DNA from 3 places in the Sphaerisporangium sp. NPDC049002 genome. Region 2 is predicted to be linked to each of the others. Evidence: predicted binding sites of a transcription regulator. Region 2 holds the regulator's gene; each other region holds the start of a gene.
What was found. The regulator HrcA, encoded in region 2, represses chaperone genes, less so after heat shock. The targets are predictions, from matches to a motif close to TTGGCACTCTCNNNNNGAGAGTGCCAA.

Region 1 (6,630 bases), on a different contig from region 2:
GGCGTTGTAGGCGCGGTGGAACGTCGCGGGCGGGATGTCCAGCATGCGCACGGGCCCGGTGTCGTAGCCCGCCTGGTCGAGGCGCCCGCTCGGAGCGAGCCGTACGGCGCTGCGGTCGCCGTCGGAGAGGGCGGCGCACACCCACAGCACGTTCGTGTCCTTGGCGACCTCCGAGAGGCCGGAGACCATGCCGCCTCCGCCCCGGCGCATGGTCAGCGCACCGTCGTCGGCCAGCGTGAACGACACCGGGCCCCTGTTGGAGGCCAGCAGAACAGTGTTCATCTGCCCATCACCACTCCTCGTCCGCCAGGTGGCGGTCGTCCCTCGCCGTTCATCTCCGCTGTGATGCGCACTCGGCCGCAGATTAAATGAATTTAACGCTCCCAATAAGATGGGCTGATGGTCTGGTCGAGGCAAAGTGGAGACGGTCGAGGGGAGCTCCGGCATGGCGCTTGACGAGACGACCGAAGAGCTGGCCCGCGCCGCCGCCCAAGGTGATCACCGCTCCCTCGGAGAGCTCCTCCGCCGCATCGAGCCCGACGTGCTCCGCCACTGCGCGAGGCTCCTGCCCTACCACCAGGACGCGGAGGAGGCTAGCCAGGATACGTTGCTGGCCGTCGCCCGCAACATCGGAAGGTTCGAAGGGCGGGCACGTTTTTCCACCTGGTTGCACATCGTCACCGCCAACTGCGCGCGCACGACCTATCGCACGCTGAAGCGCCGGGGCGCCGAGCAGACTTCCGAGGACCTTCCCGACATGCGGGCCGACCCGCGCCGGGTGAGCGTCATCGCGGGCTCGCGGCTCGACCTGCTCGACGCCATGGAGGCGCTGGAGGCGGACAAGCCCGAGCTGGCCCAGGCGCTCGTGCTGCGCGACATCTGCCAGCTCGACTACAACGAGGTCGCCGAGCAGCTCGGCATCCCTCTCGGCACCGCCAAGTCGCGCATCCACCAGGCACGCAAATACGTGCAGGCGGCCCTCGGCGACGCCTACAGGTGAGCCCGCGATCCCACCGCGCGGTCACTCCGGCCGCGCGTCGGTGATACGCGGTCGTCTCGCTTGGTGAGACAACTCGCCGAACCCGCTGGCGGGCAAGGTACAGTTCTTTTGTCCTGCCTGAAACATCGGCGGGATCACAACTTCATATTGCTCATCCAGAGGGGTGGAGGGACCGGCCCTGCGAAGCCCCGGCAACCCTCCCGGCTGTGGTCACACGCGTCTCCGAACGACGCGGCATCCGACCAACTGAGACCAGCCGGGACAGGTGCCAATTCCGGCCCGTGATCAAGGTGGTCCGGGCGAAGATGAGGGAAAGGCCTCGCTTCATGGCGCTCGCAACAGCTGAGACAACGACCACACTCGACTTCGGCCCCGCCGTCGCGCTCTCCTGCCGCGAATGTGGCACTCGCTACGACCTCGGACCGATCTTCGCCTGTATCGAGTGTTTCGGGCCACTCGAAGTGGCCTACACCTGGGACACCCCCGAGGCCGGCCGCGCCGCGTCGGTGACCCGCCGGGAGATCGAGTCCGGCCCGCAGAACATCTGGCGCTACCGCTCGCTCCTCCCGGTGCCCGCCGACGTCATCTCCAAGCCCAACCTCGCGCCCGGCTGGACCAAGCTGGTCAAGGCCGACAACCTGGCCCGTGAGCTGGGGATCCGGAGCCTGCACGTCAAGGACGACTCCGGGAACCCGACCCACTCCTTCAAGGACCGGGTCGTCGCGATCGCCCTTGAGGCGGCGCGCAACTTCGGCTTCCACACCCTGTCGTGCTCCTCCACGGGCAACCTCGCGGGCGCCGTCGGCGCCGCCGCGGCCCGCGCGGGGCTCGACTCCTGCGTGTTCATCCCGTCGAACCTCGAAGAGGCCAAGATCATCATGGCCTCGGTGTACGGCGGGCGCCTGGTGGGCATCGAGGGCACCTACGACGAGGTCAACCGCTTCTGCTCGGAGCTCATCGGCGACCCGCTGGGCGACAAGTGGGGCTTCGTCAACGTGAACCTCCGTCCCTACTACGGGGAGGGCTCCAAGACCCTGGCGTACGAGATCGCCGAGCAGCTGGGCTGGCGGATCCCCGACCAGATCATCGTGCCGGTGGCCTCGGGCTCGCAGCTCACGAAGATCGACAAGGGCTTCAAGGAACTGATCAAGCTGGGGCTCGTCGAGGACAGGCCTTACAAGATCTTTGGGGCGCAGGCCGCGGGGTGCTCGCCGGTGTCGTCCGCCTTCAAGGCCGGTCTCGACATCGTCCAGCCGGTCAAGCCGGACACCATCGCCAAGTCGCTCGCCATCGGCAACCCCGCCGACGGGCCGTACGTCCTGGACATCGCCCGCCGTACGGGCGGAGCGGTCGAGGACGTCACGGACGCCGAGGTCGTGGACGCGATCCACCTGCTGGCCCGCACCGAGGGCATCTTCGGTGAGACCGCCGGCGGCGTCACCGTGGGAGTGCTCCGCAAACTGGTCCAGAACGGCCTCCTGGACCCGGAGGCCGAGACGGTGGTGCTCAACACTGGGGACGGCCTGAAGACCCTCGACGCGGTCTCCGCCAAGGCCCGGCCCACCGCCGTCATCCGGCCCTCGCTCGACGCATTCCGCACGGCTATCGCCGATAACTCCTGAAAGGTCGCGATAAATGAGCGTTTCTGTGCGGATTCCGACGATTCTCCGTACGTACACCGACGGTGCCGCGGAGGTGAACGGTGAAGGCGCGACACTTCGCGAGGTGTTGCAGAAGCTGGAGACCGACTTCCCCGGAATCGGTGCCCGAATTCTGGACGAAACGGGCAAGATTCGCCGTTTTGTCAACGTGTATGTCGGAGAAGAGGACGTCCGTTTTGTAGACGGACTCGACACCGTCACGCCGGACGGGGCGCAGATCTCGGTGATCCCCGCGGTCGCCGGAGGCTGACCCTCGGGTACTCCCAACGCCCACGCGTCCCTGGGACGGGTGGGCGTTGGCATGTCCAGGGGGCCTGGAACGGCCTGACTATCATAATAGAAGTTCTTACCTGGCCCTTCTGTGTAGTTTAATTATCAACTAACGCACCAGAGCGGGAAAAAGTAGCGTCCCGCTTACAGCGAACGTCAAGAAGTAGTTTGGTGTTTGACACTGTTGCGCCAAGCCTTGCCACAGGTATGGTCGAGAACGATCGACGTGGCCGAGGAGTTCGCATGCGTCTCGGTTCCGAAGGTCACGGGCCTCGCGGAGGAGTGGGTGGGGTCCGGAGCCCAGCAAGAGGAGTCGGAAAGTGGCGCAGGGCACCGTCAAATGGTTTAACGCGGACAAGGGCTACGGCTTCATCGCGGTAGACGGTGGTAAGGACGTGTTTGTCCACTACTCAGCGATCATGTCCGAGGGATACCGGTCCCTTGAGCAGGGTCAGCGGGTGGAGTTCGAGATCACACAGGGCCAGAAGGGTCCACAGGCGGAGTCCGTGCGGACTGTGTGACGACACCGGCGCTGTCCGGTCGTCGACGAAGATCCACTGGTCTCTCTCAGTCAGTAGCTGGAAGGTTCGGTTCGTCGTGCATCAGGACGGGCCGAGCCTTCCGTCATGTCCGTGCTCTCCCGCACGTGAGGTCAGGTCCAATATTCGGCATACGGTCAGAGAAATCCTTGTGCCGCCCAGGTCATAGGGGTTGTCGCTTGCACTCGGCAGGGTAGAGTGCTAAACAGTTCGTTGGCACTCTCCTGGGGAGAGTGACAAACCTGGATCGAGGCGATGGGGCCTGGCGGTTCACGGCGACAGGTGTCGTGAATTCGCGGGTCTACATGCCGTCGCGGGCGTCGGCTCGATCCGCTGCAAGCCACCCTGTATCTGGGAGGTCTAGCCGTATGGCAGCCAAGATGATCGCGTTTAACGAGGACGCCCGGCGCGGTCTCGAGCGCGGTATGAACCAGCTCGCCGATGCCGTCAAGGTGACCTTGGGTCCCAAGGGCCGCAACGTCGTGCTGGAGAAGAAGTGGGGCGCTCCCACGATCACCAACGACGGCGTCTCGATCGCCAAGGAGATCGAGCTTGAGGACCCGTGGGAGAAGATCGGGGCCGAGCTCGTCAAGGAGGTCGCGAAGAAGACCGACGACGTCGCGGGTGACGGCACCACCACCGCCACCGTGCTCGCCCAGGCGCTGGTGCGCGAGGGCCTGCGCAACGTCGCCGCCGGCGCCAACCCGATGTCCCTGAAGAAGGGCATCGAGGCCGCCGTCGAGCGCGTCAGCGAGGAGCTCTCCAAGCTCGCGAAGGACGTGGAGACCAAGGAGCAGATCGCTTCGACCGCCTCCATCTCCGCCGGCGACACGCAGATCGGCGAGATGATCGCCGAGGCGATGGACAAGGTCGGCAAGGAAGGCGTCATCACCGTCGAGGAGAGCAACGCCTTCGGCCTGGAGCTTGAGCTCACCGAGGGTATGCGCTTCGACAAGGGCTACATCTCCGGTTACTTCGTGACCGACCCGGAGCGGATGGAGGCCGTCCTCGACGACCCCTACATCCTCATCGTCAACTCCAAGGTGTCGGCCAACAAGGACCTGCTCCCGCTGCTCGACAAGGTCGTGCAGGCCGGCAAGCCGCTCGTGATCATCGCTGAGGACGTCGAGGGCGAGGCCCTGGCCACCCTGGTCGTCAACAAGATCCGCGGCCTGTTCAAGTCCGTGGCCGTCAAGGCCCCCGGCTTCGGCGACCGCCGCAAGGCCATGCTGGGTGACATCTCCATCCTCACCGGTGGCCAGGTCATCAGCGAGGACGTGGGCCTCAAGCTTGAGACCGCCACGCTCGACCTGCTCGGCCGCGCGCGCCAGGTCATCATCACCAAGGACGAGACCACCATCGTCGACGGCGCCGGTGACCCCGAGCAGATCTCCGGCCGGGTCAACCAGATCCGCGCCGAGATCGAGAACACCGACTCCGACTACGACCGCGAGAAGCTCCAGGAGCGCCTCGCCAAGCTGGCCGGCGGCGTCGCCGTCATCAAGGCCGGCGCGGCGACCGAGGTCGAGCTCAAGGAGCGCAAGCACCGCATCGAGGACGCCGTTCGCAACGCGAAGGCGGCCGTCGAGGAGGGCATCGTGCCCGGCGGTGGCGTGGCTCTGCTGCAGGCGGGCGCCAAGGCGTTCGACAAGCTGGAGCTCTTCAACGACGAGGCCACCGGTGCCGCGATCGTCCGCAAGGCGCTCGAGGAGCCGCTGAAGCAGATCGCCGTGAACGCCGGCCTCGAAGGCGGCGTCGTGGTCGAGCGCGTCCGCAACCTCGAGGTGGGCATCGGCCTCAACGCGGCGACCGGCGAGTATGTCAACATGCTCGAGGCGGGCATCATCGACCCCGCCAAGGTCACCCGCTCGGCGCTGCAGAACGCCGCGTCCATCGCGGCCCTGTTCCTCACCACCGAGGCGGTCATCGCCGAGAAGCCCGAGAAGACCCCGGCCGCTCCCGCCATGCCCGGCGGCGGCGACATGGACTTCTGAGCCTCCGGCTCGCAAGTCACCAAAAGGGCCATCCCCGGATCCACCGGGGGTGGCCCTTTGGCGTCACGTATCTCCGAGGAGTGGCGCTACGACCTTCCGCTCGGCGGCTGCGCGCCGGACTGAAAAAGGGGTCGTCAGGCCACGCCGTAGGCGCCGATGCCGTTCTCCAGCAGGTCGAAGGCGAGCCGCGCCTGGGCGCGCACGTCCCTGACGACGTCGTCGTGGCTCTCTCCGGCCATCTTGCGCCTTATGCCGTCCGCCGCGAGCCGGCGGATGGCCGCGCAGACCTGGGCGGCGACGAGGCCGGGCCTGAGGTCGTCCTCGTCCGCGTCGGTCTCCTCCGCCAGGGTCTCGGCGAGGTGCTCCTCCCGGCGTTCGGCCAGCTCCCGCATGCGGGACATGAGCGATGGGCTCTCGTTGATCAGACGGACGACCACTTCGGCCCCGTCGTTCAGCCCGCTGCGCCAGTCGCCCTCGTCGAGCGCCTCGAAGAAGTCCCGGCGCAGCGCGGCGATCACGGACTCGCCCGCCCGCCGCTCGCGGACCACCCGGCTCGGCTCGTCCACGAAGCTGTCCTGGCGGTCGAGGAAGAGGTCCTCCTTGGTCCTGAAGTAGTTGAAAACCGTGTTGACGGAGACGTCGGCCACCCGCGCGACCTCCGCCACGGTCACGTTCTCGAACCCTCGAGTCATGAACAGGCCCATGGCCATGTCGGCGATGTGCTGCCGCGTCTCCCGCTTCTTGCGTTCACGCAGGCCGAGCTGTTCTCCCATGTCCTCGATCCTAGAGAGGAAAATTGGAGCGACACCACGGATGGTGCCACTCCATCGCCATCCGTGCTCTACGCGGGACCCTCCAGGATCGGCGCACACGTTGAGGCTCGCCATCTAGCATGTCCCACTACGTGGCACACCGTGGGACGTAGTCGCATGATGTGTCCATGACCTACCCGGCGCCCGAGCTACCAGAGATCAATCAGCGTGATCTGAAGAATCGTGCCAGCGAGATCATGGACGCCATAGAGCACGGCGAATCCTTCACTCTCATGCGCAACGGGCGCCAGATCGCCACCGTCACGCCCATCGGCCGCCGGCGAACATTCGTCCCTCGGGAACGTGTCGATGTCGTGTTCGCCGGAGCTCCTGCGATCGACGACAAGAAGTTCC
Region 2 (6,630 bases):
GCTGGCGCCGGGCGCCGAGGTCACCACCGAGGCCAACCCCGAGTCGGTCGACCCCGCCTACCTCGAAGGGCTGCGGGCCGGCGGGTTCAACCGCGTCAGCTTCGGCATGCAGAGCGCGAAGGAGCACGTGCTGGCCGTCCTCGACCGGAGGCACACCGCGGGCCGCCCGGCGCGGGCCGTACGAGAGGCCCACGACGCGGGGTTCGCGCACGTCAACCTGGACCTGATCTACAGCACGCCGGGGGAGAGCGACGACGACTGGCGGGCCTCGCTGGCGGCGGCGATCGAGGCCGGTCCCGACCATGTGTCGGCCTACTCGCTGATCGTCGAGGAGGGCACCCGGCTGGCCGCGCGGATCCGCAGGGGCGAGCTGCCCATGCCCGACGACGACGTGGCCGCCGACCGGTATGTCATCGCCGACGCGATGCTGTCGCAGGCCGGGTTCTCCTGGTACGAGGTGTCCAACTGGGCCACATCGGAGGAGGCCCGGTGCCGCCACAACCTGCTCTACTGGACCGGCGGCGACTGGTGGGGCGTGGGGCCCGGCGCGCACGGCCACGTGGGCGGCACCCGCTGGTGGAACGTCAAGCATCCGGCGGCCTACGCCTCGCGCCTTGCCGCCCGCTCCTCGCCGGCCCACGCGCGCGAGGTGGTGTCCGAGGCCGACCGGCATGTGGAGCGGCTGATGCTGGAGCTGCGGCTCGACACGGGGTTCCCGCTCGCGGAGATCGGCCTGGACGCCCGTACAGCCGTCGCCCGCGCCCTCGGAGACGGGCTGCTGGAGCCCGGGGCCTTCAGGAGGGGCCTCGCCGTGCTCACGCTGAAGGGCCGGCTGCTCGCGGACGCGCTGGTGCGCGACCTGACCTGAGCGGCGCCGCGGGTCACGCGCACGCCGCCCGGCGGGCCCGCGCCTTCCGCCGGTCCGGCGGCTTCAGCCGATCAAGCCTCAGCTGACGAAGCGGATGGTCATCGGGTAGCTGTATCTCTCGCCGCGGTTCGCCGCCACGGCCGCGATGATCATCACGATCAGGGAGCCGATCCACACCACGAACATCAGCAGGACGCCGATGATGAAGAAGGCCAGCACGAAGCACACCGCGTAGGCGATGAACAGCGTGATCTGGAAGTTGAGCGCCTCGGCCGACTGGTCGCGCACGTAGGGCGACTCGTCCTTCTTGACCAGGTACAACACCAGCGGGCCCATGAACGAGGTGAGCAGGCCGAGCAGGTGGGCCAGCATCGCAATCGTCGTGTCGTCGGTCCCCGGGCGCGGCCCGTACATCCCCGGCACATGCGGCCGCGCCGCGTAGGGCATCTGCCCGTACGGCGCCTGCCCATAGCCGCGCTGCCCATAGCCGGGTTGCCCGTACCCCTGCCGGTCGTAGCCGGGTCGCCCATGATCGGGATCGCCGTACCCCTGTGGCCCCTGGCCGGGGGCCCCGTATCCCGGCTGGCCGTACGCCGGTTGCCCGTATCCCGGTTGCCCGTAGCCCGGTTGCCCGTCCTCCGGTCGCCGGTCGTGGGGGTGGTCGTCGGGGCGGCGGTCCTGCGGAGTCTCGCTCATGCCTGCACCTCGTTCTCGGTTGTCACGAAGTCGATCAGCTCCTCGACGCGGCCGAGAAGCTCCGGCTCCAGGTCGGTGAACGTGTGGACGGAGCCGAGGATGCGCCGCCAGGCGTCCGCCGGCTCCAGTCGCCAGCCGAGGGCGCCGATCACGCCCTCCTTCCACGGCACCCCGCGCGGGACGGAGGGCCAGGCGGGGATGCCCACGGCGGAGGGCTTCACCGCCTGCCAGATGTCCACGAAGGGGTGACCGACGATGAGCACCTCCGGACAGGACACCCGGGCCGCGATCCGGCTCTCCTTCGACCCCGGGACCAGGTGGTCGACCAGCACCCCGAGTCGCCGCCCCGGGCCGGGCCCGAAATCCTCCACGATAGCCGGGAGATCGTCGACGCCTTCGAGGTACTCGACGACGACGCCCTCCACGCGCAGGTCATGGCCCCAGATCTTCTCCACCAGGGACGCGTCGTGCACGCCCTCGACGTAGATGCGGCTCTCCCGGGCGACGCGCGCCCGCAGCCCGCCGACGGCGATCGAGCCGGACGCGCTGCGCGCCGGGCCCCCCGCCGCGGCAGGAGCCGGGCGCACGAGCGTCACGGGCTTGCCGTCGAGGAGGAACGCGGCGGGCGCGAGCGGGAACACCCGCCGGCGCCCGAACCGGTCCTCCAGCGTGACGGCCTCCTTGTCACAGGCCACCACGGCCCCGCAGAAGCCGCCCTCGGCGTCCTCCACCACGAGGTCGGGCTCGGCGGGGACCTGCGGGATCTTCCCGCGTAGCGGCCTCCGCCAGTCGCCGGCCAGAACGTCCCGTCCGTAGTCCCGCATACCTGGGCACGCTAGCAAAGATCACGCTCCGGGCGGCGTGCCCTGCGGCCACGCGCCACCGTAGGAGGCGGCGGCCCGGCGCTTGCGGGCGCGGCTGCGCCGGACGAGCACGACGATCGTGGTGACGACCGCGAAGACGAACCCGGCCAGCGGGATGAGGACCAGCGAGGCCACTCCACCGGCCAGCGCGCCCGTGCTGCCGGCCAGCGACTTGCCGACACCGAACAGGACCTGCTTGCCGTCCGACGCGTCACAGCTGATCTTGTACGTGCCGGCCGCCGGGACGCCGATGGTGAACAGCGACTCCCAGAGCCGCCCGTCCGCGGTGACGGTCTGCTTGGACGTCGGCTTGGTGAGGTCGGCCTTCTTGCCCTCGGCGTTGAGCGCGAAGCAGGTGACCTTGGCGGGCCCGGACGTCGAGGCGTACAAGATGGGCTTGTCCGCGGGGTCGATCGCCGCGGACACGCTGCCGCCGCTCTCGAAGGTCTGCGTCGGCGCCGCGTCGTTGAGGGTCTTGGACACCCCTCCGGCGAAGCCGGCGACGCCCACGACGACGCAGACGATGGCGATGAGCCAGGCCAGCACGATCCACAGCACGCGGGGCCGGATGGGGCCGGGGGCGGAGTGAGCAGGGGACCCGTAGGGCCGCTGCTGCGAGCCGGGCGGCGGGGGAGGCGGCGTGCCGTACGAGGGGCCGTAGGAAGGGCCGCCCTGAGGGGCGCCCTGAGGCGCGTCGTACGAGGGGCCCGACGGGGCGCCGTACGAGGGGGCCGCCGGGGTGCCGTACGAGGGGGCCGCCGGGGTGCCGTAGGAGGGGGCGCCGGGGGAGTTGCCATATGCGGGCGATCCGTAGGAAGGGGCGCCGCCGGCGGGCGCGCCTACGGACGGGGAGCCGGGCAGGGGACCATGGTCGCCGGGGGAGTTGGGACGCGGAAGCCTGGTGGTCGCGTCGTTCAGCCGGGGGTCGTTCTCACTCATGTACCAGAGTGTGGAGGATCCGACTTGCCGAGCGATAGCAAGTGGCTTGACCCTGACTAGGGGAGGTCGTGCGTATGGGTTATCGCACCCTGTCGGCCGGAGCCGTACACTTGGCACTCGGGAACACAGAGTGCCAGACCAGGTGTTCACGCAGGCACGAACGCAGGGCAGGGAGGTGAGCACGTTGCTCGATGAGCGTAAGCTCGCAGTTCTGCGCGCCGTTGTCGAGGACTACGTGTCCACCAACGAGCCGGTCGGGTCCAAAGCGCTCGCGGAGCGGCACAATCTGGGGGTCTCTCCGGCCACCGTGCGCAACGACATGGCCGTGCTCGAAGAGCAGGGTTACATCACGCAACCCCACACCAGCGCGGGTCGCGTGCCCACCGACAAGGGCTACCGGTTGTTCGTCGACCGGCTGTCCCAGATCAAGCCGCTGTCCGGCGCCGAGCGCCGGGCCATCGAGACCTTCCTTGCGGGCGCCGTCGACCTCGACGACGTCGTGACCCGCACGGTGCGGCTGCTCGCGCAGTTGACTCGGCAGGTCGCCGTGGTGCAGTATCCATCGCTGATCCGTTCCACGGTCCGGCACGTCGAGCTCGTGCCGCTGGCCGAGCGGCGGATCATGCTGGTGCTGATCACCAACACCGGGCGGGTCGAGCAGCGAGTCGTCGACCTTCCCGATGTGGTGGAGGACGACCGGATCGCGCATCTGCGGGCGGTGCTCAACGCCTGCCTCGACGGATGCCGCCTCAACCGCGTGCCAGAGACGGTGGCCGACCTGCACGGCCGGCTTCCCGAGGAGGACCGGCCGGTGGCGACCACGATCCTGTCCGTTCTCCTCGAAACCCTGGTCGACCGGCACGACGAGAAGATCGTCTTCGCCGGGGCCGCCAACCTCGCGGGCGACTTCAGCGTCGGCCTGCGCGAGGTCCTGGAGGCTCTGGAGGAGCAGGTCGTGCTCATGCGGCTGCTCGGCGAGGCGGGCGACTCGGCCGCGCTCACGGTGCGGATCGGCTCGGAGAATCCCTACTCCGGGCTTCACGGCACCTCGATCGTCGCCGCCGGATACGGTTCGGGCGACAATGAACTGGCTCGGCTCGGAGTGCTGGGCCCGACGCGAATGGACTACCCGGTGACTATGGGAGCGGTGCGCGCAGTCGCACGCTATGTCGGCCAGATCCTGGCGGGGTCCTAGGTGGCCCGCGACTATTACGGCATCCTCGGGGTCCGCCGTGACGCCAGCCCGGATGAGATCAAGAAGGCGTATCGCCGCCTCGCGCGCGAGCTCCATCCCGACATCAACCCCGACCCTGAGACGCAGGAGCGCTTCAAGGAGATCAACCAGGCGTACGAGGTCCTGTCGGACCCGAACAAGCGCCAGATGTTCGATCTCGGAGCCGACCCCTTCGGCGGCGCGGGCGCCGGCCCGGGAGCCGGTGCGGCCGGCTTCGGCGCGGGCTTCCCGTTCAGCGACATCATGGACGCCTTCTTCGGCGGCGGTGGCGGGTCCCGCGGGCCCCGGTCCCGGGCGAGGCGCGGGCGCAACGCGACGATCCGCGTCGAGCTCGACCTGGCCGAGTCGGCGTTCGGCACCACGCGCGAGCTGGTGGTCGACACCGCCGTGCTGTGCGAGATCTGCCACGGGTCGGGCGCGGCGTCGGGCACCCACCCCGACACCTGTGACATGTGCCACGGGCGCGGTGAGATCTCGCAGGTCACCCGGTCGTTCCTCGGCCAGGTGATGACCGCTCGCCCCTGCCCGCAGTGCGGCGGTTTCGGGTCGATCATCCAGCATCCCTGCCAGGAGTGCTCCGGCGACGGGCGGGTGCGCACCCGGCGCACGATCAAGGTCCGCATCCCGGCGGGCGTCGAGGACGGCACCCACATCCAGCTCGCCGGAGAGGGCGAGGTCGGTCCCGGCGGAGGCCCCCCCGGAGACCTGTTCCTGGAGATCGTCGAGCGGCCTCACGAGATCTTCGAGCGGCGGGGCGACGACCTGCACTGCACGGTCCAGATCCCGATGACCGCGGCGGCGCTCGGCACGATCCTGACCGTGGAGACGCTCGACGGCGCCGAGGAGATCGACGTGCGGCCCGGCACCCAGGCCGGTCACGTCCTTCCCCTGTACGGCCGGGGCATCCAGCGGCTCAACGAGACCGGCCGGGGCGACCTGCTGATCCACGTGAACGTGGAGACGCCCACCCGCCTCGACCCGGCCCAGGAGGAGTTGCTCAAGGAGCTGTCCAAGCTGCGCGGCGAGGAGCGCCCCCCGGGCAAGTTCGCCCCCGGGCAGCAGGGCTTCTTCTCCCGCCTCAGGGACGCCTTCAACGGCCGCTGACCCCTCGGAGCCAACACAAGGCACCCGCCGGACTCGGCACGTAAGGCATTCGCCGGAGCCCGTACGGCCCGTGGTTCGCGGAGGTCGTGCGGGCGTGGCTAAGGTTTGCGGGTGAGCGTCCCCGTCTTCCTCGCCGACGACCTGTCCGGGCAGGAGATCGTCCTTTCCGGCCCCGAGGGGCGGCACGCCGCCACCGTGCGGCGGTTGCGCGCCGGTGAGCGCGTCGACCTGACGGACGGCAGGGGCGCGGTCGCCGAATGCGTCGTGCGCGACGTCGCCAGGGACTCCCTCCGGCTGGAGGTCCTCGGCCGTCGCACGGTGCCGGCGCCGGCCCCGCGCCTCGTGGTCGTCCAGGGCCTGCCCAAGGGCGACAGGGGCGAGCTGGCGGTCGAGATGATGACCGAGGCCGGGGTGGACGTCATCGTCCCCTGGGCCGCCGCCCGGTGCGTGACCCAGTGGAAGGGCGACCGCGCGGGCAAGGCGCTGGCCCGCTGGCGCTCCACCGCCAGGGAGGCCGGCAAGCAGGCCCGGCGGTTCCACCTGCCGGAGGTCACCGAGCAGGCCACGACGGCCGAGGTGGCCGCTCTGCTGCGGGGCGCGGCCGTCGCGGCCGTACTGCACGAGGAGGCCGAGGCGCCCCTGTCCCAGCTCGCCCTCCCCGCGTCCGGCGACATCGTGACGGTGGTCGGCCCCGAGGGCGGGATCACCGGCGAGGAGGTCGAGCGGTTCAGGGAGGCGGGCGCCACGACGGCCCTGCTGGGCCCCACCGTGCTGCGGACCTCCACGGCCGGCGTGGCCGCCGCCGCGGTGCTGCTCACCCGCTCCGGCCGCTGGTGACCCCGGCCGCCGTCTCGGGCCGTTGGTCACCCTGGCCGCCATCTACGTACGGCCGCTGGTGAGGCCGGGCGAGGACGGCGGCCCCGCCT
Region 3 (6,630 bases), on a different contig from region 2:
GCTGCTGGTGGAGGCCCAGCTCAGCCTTGAGATCGACACGCTGAGGAAGCGGTCGGCGACTGTCGTGAAGTCCCTGTCCCAGGCTTTGACCAAGCTCGGGGTGCGCGTCAACCAGGGCGGCCGTACGGGCGCGGCGTGCGACCCCACCCAGGTGAGCGCCGCCGCGCAGTACCCCAACGGGCTCCTCCCCAAGAGCGCCCTGTGCCCGCTGCAGCAACCGGGCCGCGAGTTGCGAGCGGACGCGGCGATCGCCTTCGTCGCGCTCAACGAGGCGTACAGGAAACAGTTCGGCAGGCCAATGTGCGTGACCGACAGTTACCGCAACCTCAGTGAGCAGCAGGCCGTCTTCTACCGCAGGCCGGGCTTCGCCGCCGTACCCGGACGAAGCAACCACGGGCTCGGGCTCGCGGTGGACCTGTGTGGTGGCGTCGACGTCTTCCGCTCGGTGCAGTTCAACTGGCTTGAGGCCAACAGCAAGAAGTTCGGGTGGATGCACCCCGATTGGGCCTATCACAGCCCGTTCGAGCCGTGGCACTGGGAGTACGACCCGAAGCTCGGCTCTCTGCTGTAGACGGGATATCTGTGCTGCCTAGAGTGCCCGGTCCTTGAAAGGTGCTTCGCCTGGCGGTTTCCAGGCGGTGGGGCGAATGCGGCTGGTCGCTTGGTCATCGGGGGTGGCCGTGGATGGTGATCGACAGGCGTGAGCCCGTACCGGCCTGGGCGAGGCGGGCGGCCTGCTCCGGTGTGGTGGCCAGGACGACGAGAGCGCCGCTTTCCGTCATGGAGTCCTCCGCGCCCGCCGAGCGTGGCAAGGCCATGACGGTGACCGCCTGAGCCACTGTGGCCGTGCGCGGATCGAGGGCGGCGTCGTCCCATTGGGCCGCGGCCGCGATCACGTCGATGACATCGCCCACGCGAAGCAGGCGTGCCGAACCGGCGTCGGTGATGCGTACGGGCGTGGCAAGCATGCCGGGGCCGTAGGCGTCGATCAGGGAGGGGCCGAGCAGGCGTACGTCGGTGAGAGGCTCGCCGCGCCGGGCCGGAGCGGCCAGGACGCGTCCGGCGACGGGCGCTCCGGGGCGGAGCGCGCCGTCGGGCACCGCGGCGTCAGGGATGAGTGCCACGGTCAGGTCTGAGGCTGACAGCGTGCCTGCCCTGAGGTCCCGGGCGGCGGCCAGGACCTCGGTGGACGGAGCCGGACGCATGGCCAGGCCGACACTCGCCGTGGCCATCGCCGCGAGGACGACGGCCACGAGCCGGCGCCGGCGGTTGAGTACCCGAACTGCACGGAGTGCGGCCCGCATGGGTGTCTCCTGCGGCTGAAGGTGAGGTTCGTGGGTCGAGTGGGGGGATCAGGGGAGTTCGAAGGGGAGCTTGATGCCGTTCAGTGCGTCGCCGCAGGGGCAGGCGCGTTCTGTCGGCAGCTCGGCGGCCACCGAGCCGACGAGTGCGCGCATGCGCTCGCTGTTGGCCGCGAAGAACTCGAAGACCTCGTCCTGGGTGACGCCCTCACCCGTCTCGACTCCGGCGTCGTGATCGGTGACCAGGGCCAGCGTGGTGTAGCACAGGGCCAGCTCGCGGGCGAGAACGGCCTCCGGATAGCCGGTCATGCCGACGATCGACCAGCCGTTGGAGGCGAACCAGCGGGACTCCGCCCTGGTGGAGAAGCGGGGACCCTCGATGACGACGAGAGTGCCCCCGTCGACGGCATTCCAGCCTTCGGCTTCGGCCCTTGAATAGGACAGGGCCCTGCCGACGGGGCAGTAGGGATCGGCGAAGGGGACGTGGACCGCGCCGCTCGTGTCGTAATAGGTCTGCACCCGGCCCGACGTGCGATCGACGAGCTGGTCAGGGATCACAAGGGTGCCCGGACCGTACTGAAGGCGGAGGGATCCGACGGCGCTCGGCGCCAGCACCTGGCGCACGCCGAGGGAGCGAAGAGCCCAGAGGTTCGCCCGGTAGGGAATGCGATGGGGAGCAAACCGGTGATCGCGGCCGTGGCGGGGCACGAACGCGACCGCGCGCGAGCCGATGTGGCCGACAGTGATGGTGTCGCTCGGCGGCCCGTACGGCGTGGCGACGTCGATCTCTTCGGCATCATCAAGGAGGGAGTAGAACCCTGAACCGCCGATGACCCCGATTTCCGCTCTCATGACCATGGCGCAGACACTAGCGCCCCGGCCCCGCGCGGAAGAGACCCGAGTCGAGACCTGTGGATAACCCTAGGGCGAAATGACGGGTGGCACGGAGATCGGGGCACGTTGTGATGGGTGATTCCCGCCGCTGATACACAGCGTCGGCGGGCGCATCGCTGCCAGGTCCGGAGACCCGAGGTCCGAGGGGGCTCAAGAAAGGTTGTACGGCCTGCGGGGGAGCCGTACAACCCGGGCGTCGTCAGGCGGCCGAGCTGCTCGCGGACGCCGAAGAACTCGCCGAGGCGGGCTCCTTCTTGGTCGTGGTGGTGCTTCCGGAGTCGGAGCCGCCGGAGTCCCCGGAGCCGCTGGAACCGGAGGAAGCCGAGGAACCAGAAGAAGCGGGGGAACCGCTGGACGACGAGACCCCGGAGGTGGTGGACGAGCGGTTGTCCGTCCGATAGAAGCCGGAGCCCTTGAAGACGATGCCGACGGCCGAGAACACCTTGCGCAGCTGGCCCTCGCAGCTTGGGCATGTGGTCAGCGCGTCGTCGGAGAATCTCTGGACGACTTCGAGCCCTTCACCGCAAGCGGTACAGGCGTACTGGTAGGTGGGCACGCACTCCTCCTCGTATGACTCAAGCCGAGTATGACTCACGCAGACTGGCACTCTACCGATGCGACTGCTAATGGTACGCAGCCGATTAGGCTGAACGCCACCCAGGCAGGTTCTAATCCCCGTCACAGGCTCTGTGGGGTACCCCGTAAGAGGCCCCACCGCAGTGACCGTGCGAGCCATGCGGTGACTGTGCGAGCGGCCTGCGTAAAGAGGCGACGGCCCTGCGTGAGGTGGCCCGTGCGTGAGGTGGCCCGTGCGTGAGGTGGCCCTGCGGGAGGGCCGTGAGGTGGCTTGTGCGTGGTGAGGGGCTGTCACTCGCCGCGTTCGCCGTACCAGCCGGCGAGTTTGCCGCGGCGGCTCACCGCTCGAAGGCGGCGTTCGACGGTCTGCCTGTACGCGGCCGTGGTGACGACCAGGAGCTGATCCTCGGCCCGCAGGCGTGTGGAGCCCTCGGGGACGAATGAGCGGCCCTCGCGTACGACCATGGTGACGGCCGCGTCCGAGGGCAGGCGAAGCTCGAAGATCTCGACTCCGTGGAGCCCCGAGCCCGGTGGGATGGTGATCTGCAGGAGGTCGGCGTTGAGCTCTTCCAGCGGGGCCGCCTCCACCCCGAGGTCGCGGGCCTCGTCGAGCGCGTTCACCCGCAGGATCCGCGCGAGGTACGGCAGCGTCGGCCCCTGCACCATCGTGAAGACGATCACGATGACGAAGACCTCGTTGAACACCCCCTTGGCGCCGATGAGCCCGGTCGCCCACGGGATGGTGGCGAGCACGATGGGCACCGCCCCTCGTAGTCCCGCCCACGACAGGAACGCCTGTTCGCGCCAGGAGAGCCCGTCGAGGCGCCCCAGCCGTACGATCAGGGCCGAGAGCACGACGGACAGGGGCCGTGCGACCAGGAGCAGAGCGAGGCCGGCGATCAGGCCGGGCACGACGGCGGCGGGCAACTCGTGAGGGCTGGCGAGGATGCCCAGCATGACGAACAGGCCGATCTGAGCCAGCCACGCGGCCCCCTCGGCGAAGCCCCGGGTCGCCGCCCGGTGCGGCAGCCGCGTGTTGCCGAGGACCAGAGTGGCCAGGTACACCGCGAGGAAGCCGCTGCCGTGCAGGAGCGCCGCGCCGCTGTAGGCGACGAACGCGAGGGCGAGCACGGCGATGGGGTAGAGGCCGGACGACGGCAGCGCCACCCGCCGCAGGGCGTATCCGCCGAGAGGGCCGACCCCGAGGCCGACCGCGCATCCGACCGCCAGCTCGAACAGGGCGTCGAAGACGACGTGCCCCACGCTCGGCAGCGGAGTGTTCACCTGGCTGAGCATGGCGACGACGATCACCGTGGGCGCGTCGTTGAAGCCGGACTCGGCCTCCAGGATGCCGGACAGGCGCTGGGGAAGGCGAAGACGGCGCAGTACGGAGAACACCGCGGCCGCGTCGGTTGAGGCGAGGATGGCCCCGAGCAGCAGGGCCGTACGCCAGTCCATGTTCAGCAGCCAGTGGACGGCGGACGCGAGGGCGACGATGCTCACGGCCACGCCCACCGTGGCGAGCACCAGAGCGCTAGGTACGGCCCGGCGGACGTGCTGCCAGTTCGTGGTGAGGCCGCCCTCGGCGAGGATCACGGCGAGGGCCGCGAGGCCGATCTGCTGCGCGAGCTGCGCGTTCTCGAACTGGATGCCCAGCCCCGCCTCGCCGACCAGCAGGCCGAGCCCGAGATAGATCAGCAGGCTCGGCAGCCCCGTGCGGTGGGCCACCCGCACCGAGGCGATGGCGGCGATGACGACGACGGACGCGAGGAGCAGCCAGATATTCAGGTTCACCGGCCCCCCATCTCGTGTTTTCCGTCCATTGTGTCGTATTCGTATGCGCCTCTACCACGATGAACTGCTATGAGCTACCGTCACACGCGACACAAGAGGCGCTATATCGACGGGTATCAGGTGACGGCAGTGACCGACGAGACTTCCCCGGTTCTGGAGAACACGAGGAAGGATGAATCCGCCGGTGACGAGGAGGCCGTCCCGGCGAAGGCGCCCAAGAAGCGGCGCCTGGTGCGCCGGCTGCTGATCGTCACGGGGCTCATCTTCGCCATGGTCTTCGCGGCGGGGTTCGCGCTGGTGATGGAGCGTCAGATCACGCTGAACGGCAACATCCAGCGCATCCCTGGGGCGTTCCCCGAGGACGCGGGGCGGCCTGCCAAGGCCGTCGGAGACGCGCAGAACTGGCTGCTCATCGGGTCGGACAAGCGGCCGGGCGAGTCGGGCAACCAGCGGGCCGACACGATCATGATCGTCCACGTCCCGGCCGCCCGGGATCGGCTCACCCTCATCGGCATCCCCCGCGACTCTTATGTCCGTATCCCCGGGCACGGAAACAACAAGATCAACGCAGCGTACGCCTTCGGTGGCCCCAAGCTGCTGATCAAGACGGTCGAGGACCTGACCAAGATACGTATCGACCACTTCGCGGCGCTCGACTTCCAGGGGTTCGTCGCCATGACCGAGGTGATCGGCGGCGTCGACGTCTACGTGTCCCGCAAGGTGTACGACCCGATGAACAAGATCACGTGGCCGCAGGGCGAGGTGCACCTGCAGGGCGAGAAGGCGCTTCTGTTCGTCCGGCAGCGGTACAACCTGCCGGGGGGCGACTTCGACCGCATCAAGCGGCAGCAGGCGTTCATCGGCGCGATGGGACACAAGATCATCAGTAAGGAGCTGCTGACCGATCCGTTCAAGCTGAACGCCTTCCTGGAGGCGCTCACGCAGGCGGTCAGCGTCGACTCGGGCGTGACCCTGAGCACGCTGCGCGGTCTCGCGCTGGAGCTGAGAGACATCCGGCCGGACACCGTGGACTCCACCACCATCCCCACGATCGGCACCGCGACCGTCAAGGGCGCCAGTGTCGTACGCCTGGACAGGAAGGCCGGGGTGGCGTTCTTCGAGGCGGTCAGGGGCGACACCCTGGAGCAGTACTTCAAGGACAGCGGCGGCCTGAACGACCTGACGATCCTCCCGTGACGACCCGGGCTCCCCGTCCGAAGGCGTCTCCCCGCCAGTCTCCGCCTCGGAAGCCTCACAAAGCGTTCCGCCTCAGAAGCCTCAAGATGCCTCAGAAAGCGCCTTCGTCTCAGAAAGCGCCTTCGCCACAGATAAGCGTCTTCGTCTCCAAAAGCGCCTCAGAAGGTGACGATCCCGGACGGGAGCGCCGCCATCGAGACGGCCTGGTCGTGCGGCTCCGAGGGGATGCCCTCGATCAACTCGCCCTCGTGGAGCAGCGCGACCGTCGGCACGTTCGGCCCGACCCGCGCCAGCGCCCGGTCGTACGAGCCGCCGCCGCGCCCGAGCCTGACCCCGCTGGACGGGTCGACGGCCAGCGCGGGCACGATGACCAGGGCGGCCGTACGGATGGTGTCCACGCCCCGCCGCGTGTCCACGGGCTCCATGACGCCGCGCGGCCCCGGGGCCATCGAGTCGGGCCCGTCGTAGACCGCCCAGTCGAGATCGTCGTCCGGTTTCAGCACGGGCAGGATCACCGTGGCGCCGTGCTTCCAGAGGGCGAACACCAGGCCCTGGGTCGCCGGCTCCGTGCCCATCGACCAGTAGCACGCCACCAGCCCGGCCATCTGGACCCAGGGCTGGTCGAGTAGCGTTTCCCTGATCGCGGTCGCCGAGCCGCGCGGATCCGACAGCCCTGCTCGTGCGGCGACGATCCTCCGGCGCAGCTCCGCTTTGTCCACTCGGCCCTCCATTAAGGTGCATCCATGGCTGACTACGATCCAGTGACGAAAGTTGTCATCCCCGCCGCCGGTCTTGGTACGCGATTCCTGCCGGCGACCAAGGCGACCCCCAAAGAAATGCTGCCGATCGTCGACAAGCCGGCCATCCA

Region 1: the regulator HrcA is predicted to act here: its motif matches at 3,684-3,710, upstream of groL (chaperonin GroEL).
Region 3: the regulator HrcA is predicted to act here: its motif matches at 2,796-2,822, upstream of AB0B89_RS20995 (FmdB family zinc ribbon protein).

The regions. Positions count from the first base shown of each region.
Region 1 covers NZ_JBEZFH010000118.1:7,503-14,132, forward strand. Annotated here, with positions in the region: gene AB0B89_RS22450 (trehalose-6-phosphate synthase) at 1-282, opposite strand, end outside; gene AB0B89_RS22455 (RNA polymerase sigma factor) at 446-1,000, shown strand; SAM riboswitch class I at 1,149-1,312, shown strand; gene thrC (threonine synthase) at 1,327-2,622, shown strand; gene AB0B89_RS22465 (MoaD/ThiS family protein) at 2,636-2,911, shown strand; gene AB0B89_RS22470 (cold-shock protein) at 3,252-3,452, shown strand; gene groL (chaperonin GroEL) at 3,839-5,464, shown strand; gene AB0B89_RS22480 (TetR/AcrR family transcriptional regulator) at 5,599-6,237, opposite strand; gene AB0B89_RS22485 (prevent-host-death protein) at 6,405-6,630, shown strand, end outside.
Region 2 covers NZ_JBEZFH010000012.1:43,271-49,900, reverse strand. Annotated here, with positions in the region: gene hemW (radical SAM family heme chaperone HemW) at 1-868, shown strand, start outside; gene AB0B89_RS04915 (DUF4870 domain-containing protein) at 947-1,564, opposite strand; gene AB0B89_RS04910 (DUF3097 domain-containing protein) at 1,561-2,388, opposite strand; gene AB0B89_RS04905 (hypothetical protein) at 2,410-3,366, opposite strand; gene hrcA (heat-inducible transcriptional repressor HrcA) at 3,551-4,561, shown strand; gene dnaJ (molecular chaperone DnaJ) at 4,562-5,704, shown strand; gene AB0B89_RS04890 (16S rRNA (uracil(1498)-N(3))-methyltransferase) at 5,816-6,541, shown strand.
Region 3 covers NZ_JBEZFH010000104.1:15,110-21,739, reverse strand. Annotated here, with positions in the region: gene AB0B89_RS21010 (M15 family metallopeptidase) at 1-571, shown strand, start outside; gene cpaB (Flp pilus assembly protein CpaB) at 666-1,304, opposite strand; gene AB0B89_RS21000 (S-methyl-5'-thioadenosine phosphorylase) at 1,353-2,159, opposite strand; gene AB0B89_RS20995 (FmdB family zinc ribbon protein) at 2,395-2,751, opposite strand; gene AB0B89_RS20990 (potassium/proton antiporter) at 3,063-4,565, opposite strand; gene AB0B89_RS20985 (LCP family protein) at 4,695-5,762, shown strand; gene AB0B89_RS20980 (5-formyltetrahydrofolate cyclo-ligase) at 5,921-6,481, opposite strand; gene galU (UTP--glucose-1-phosphate uridylyltransferase GalU) at 6,506-6,630, shown strand, end outside.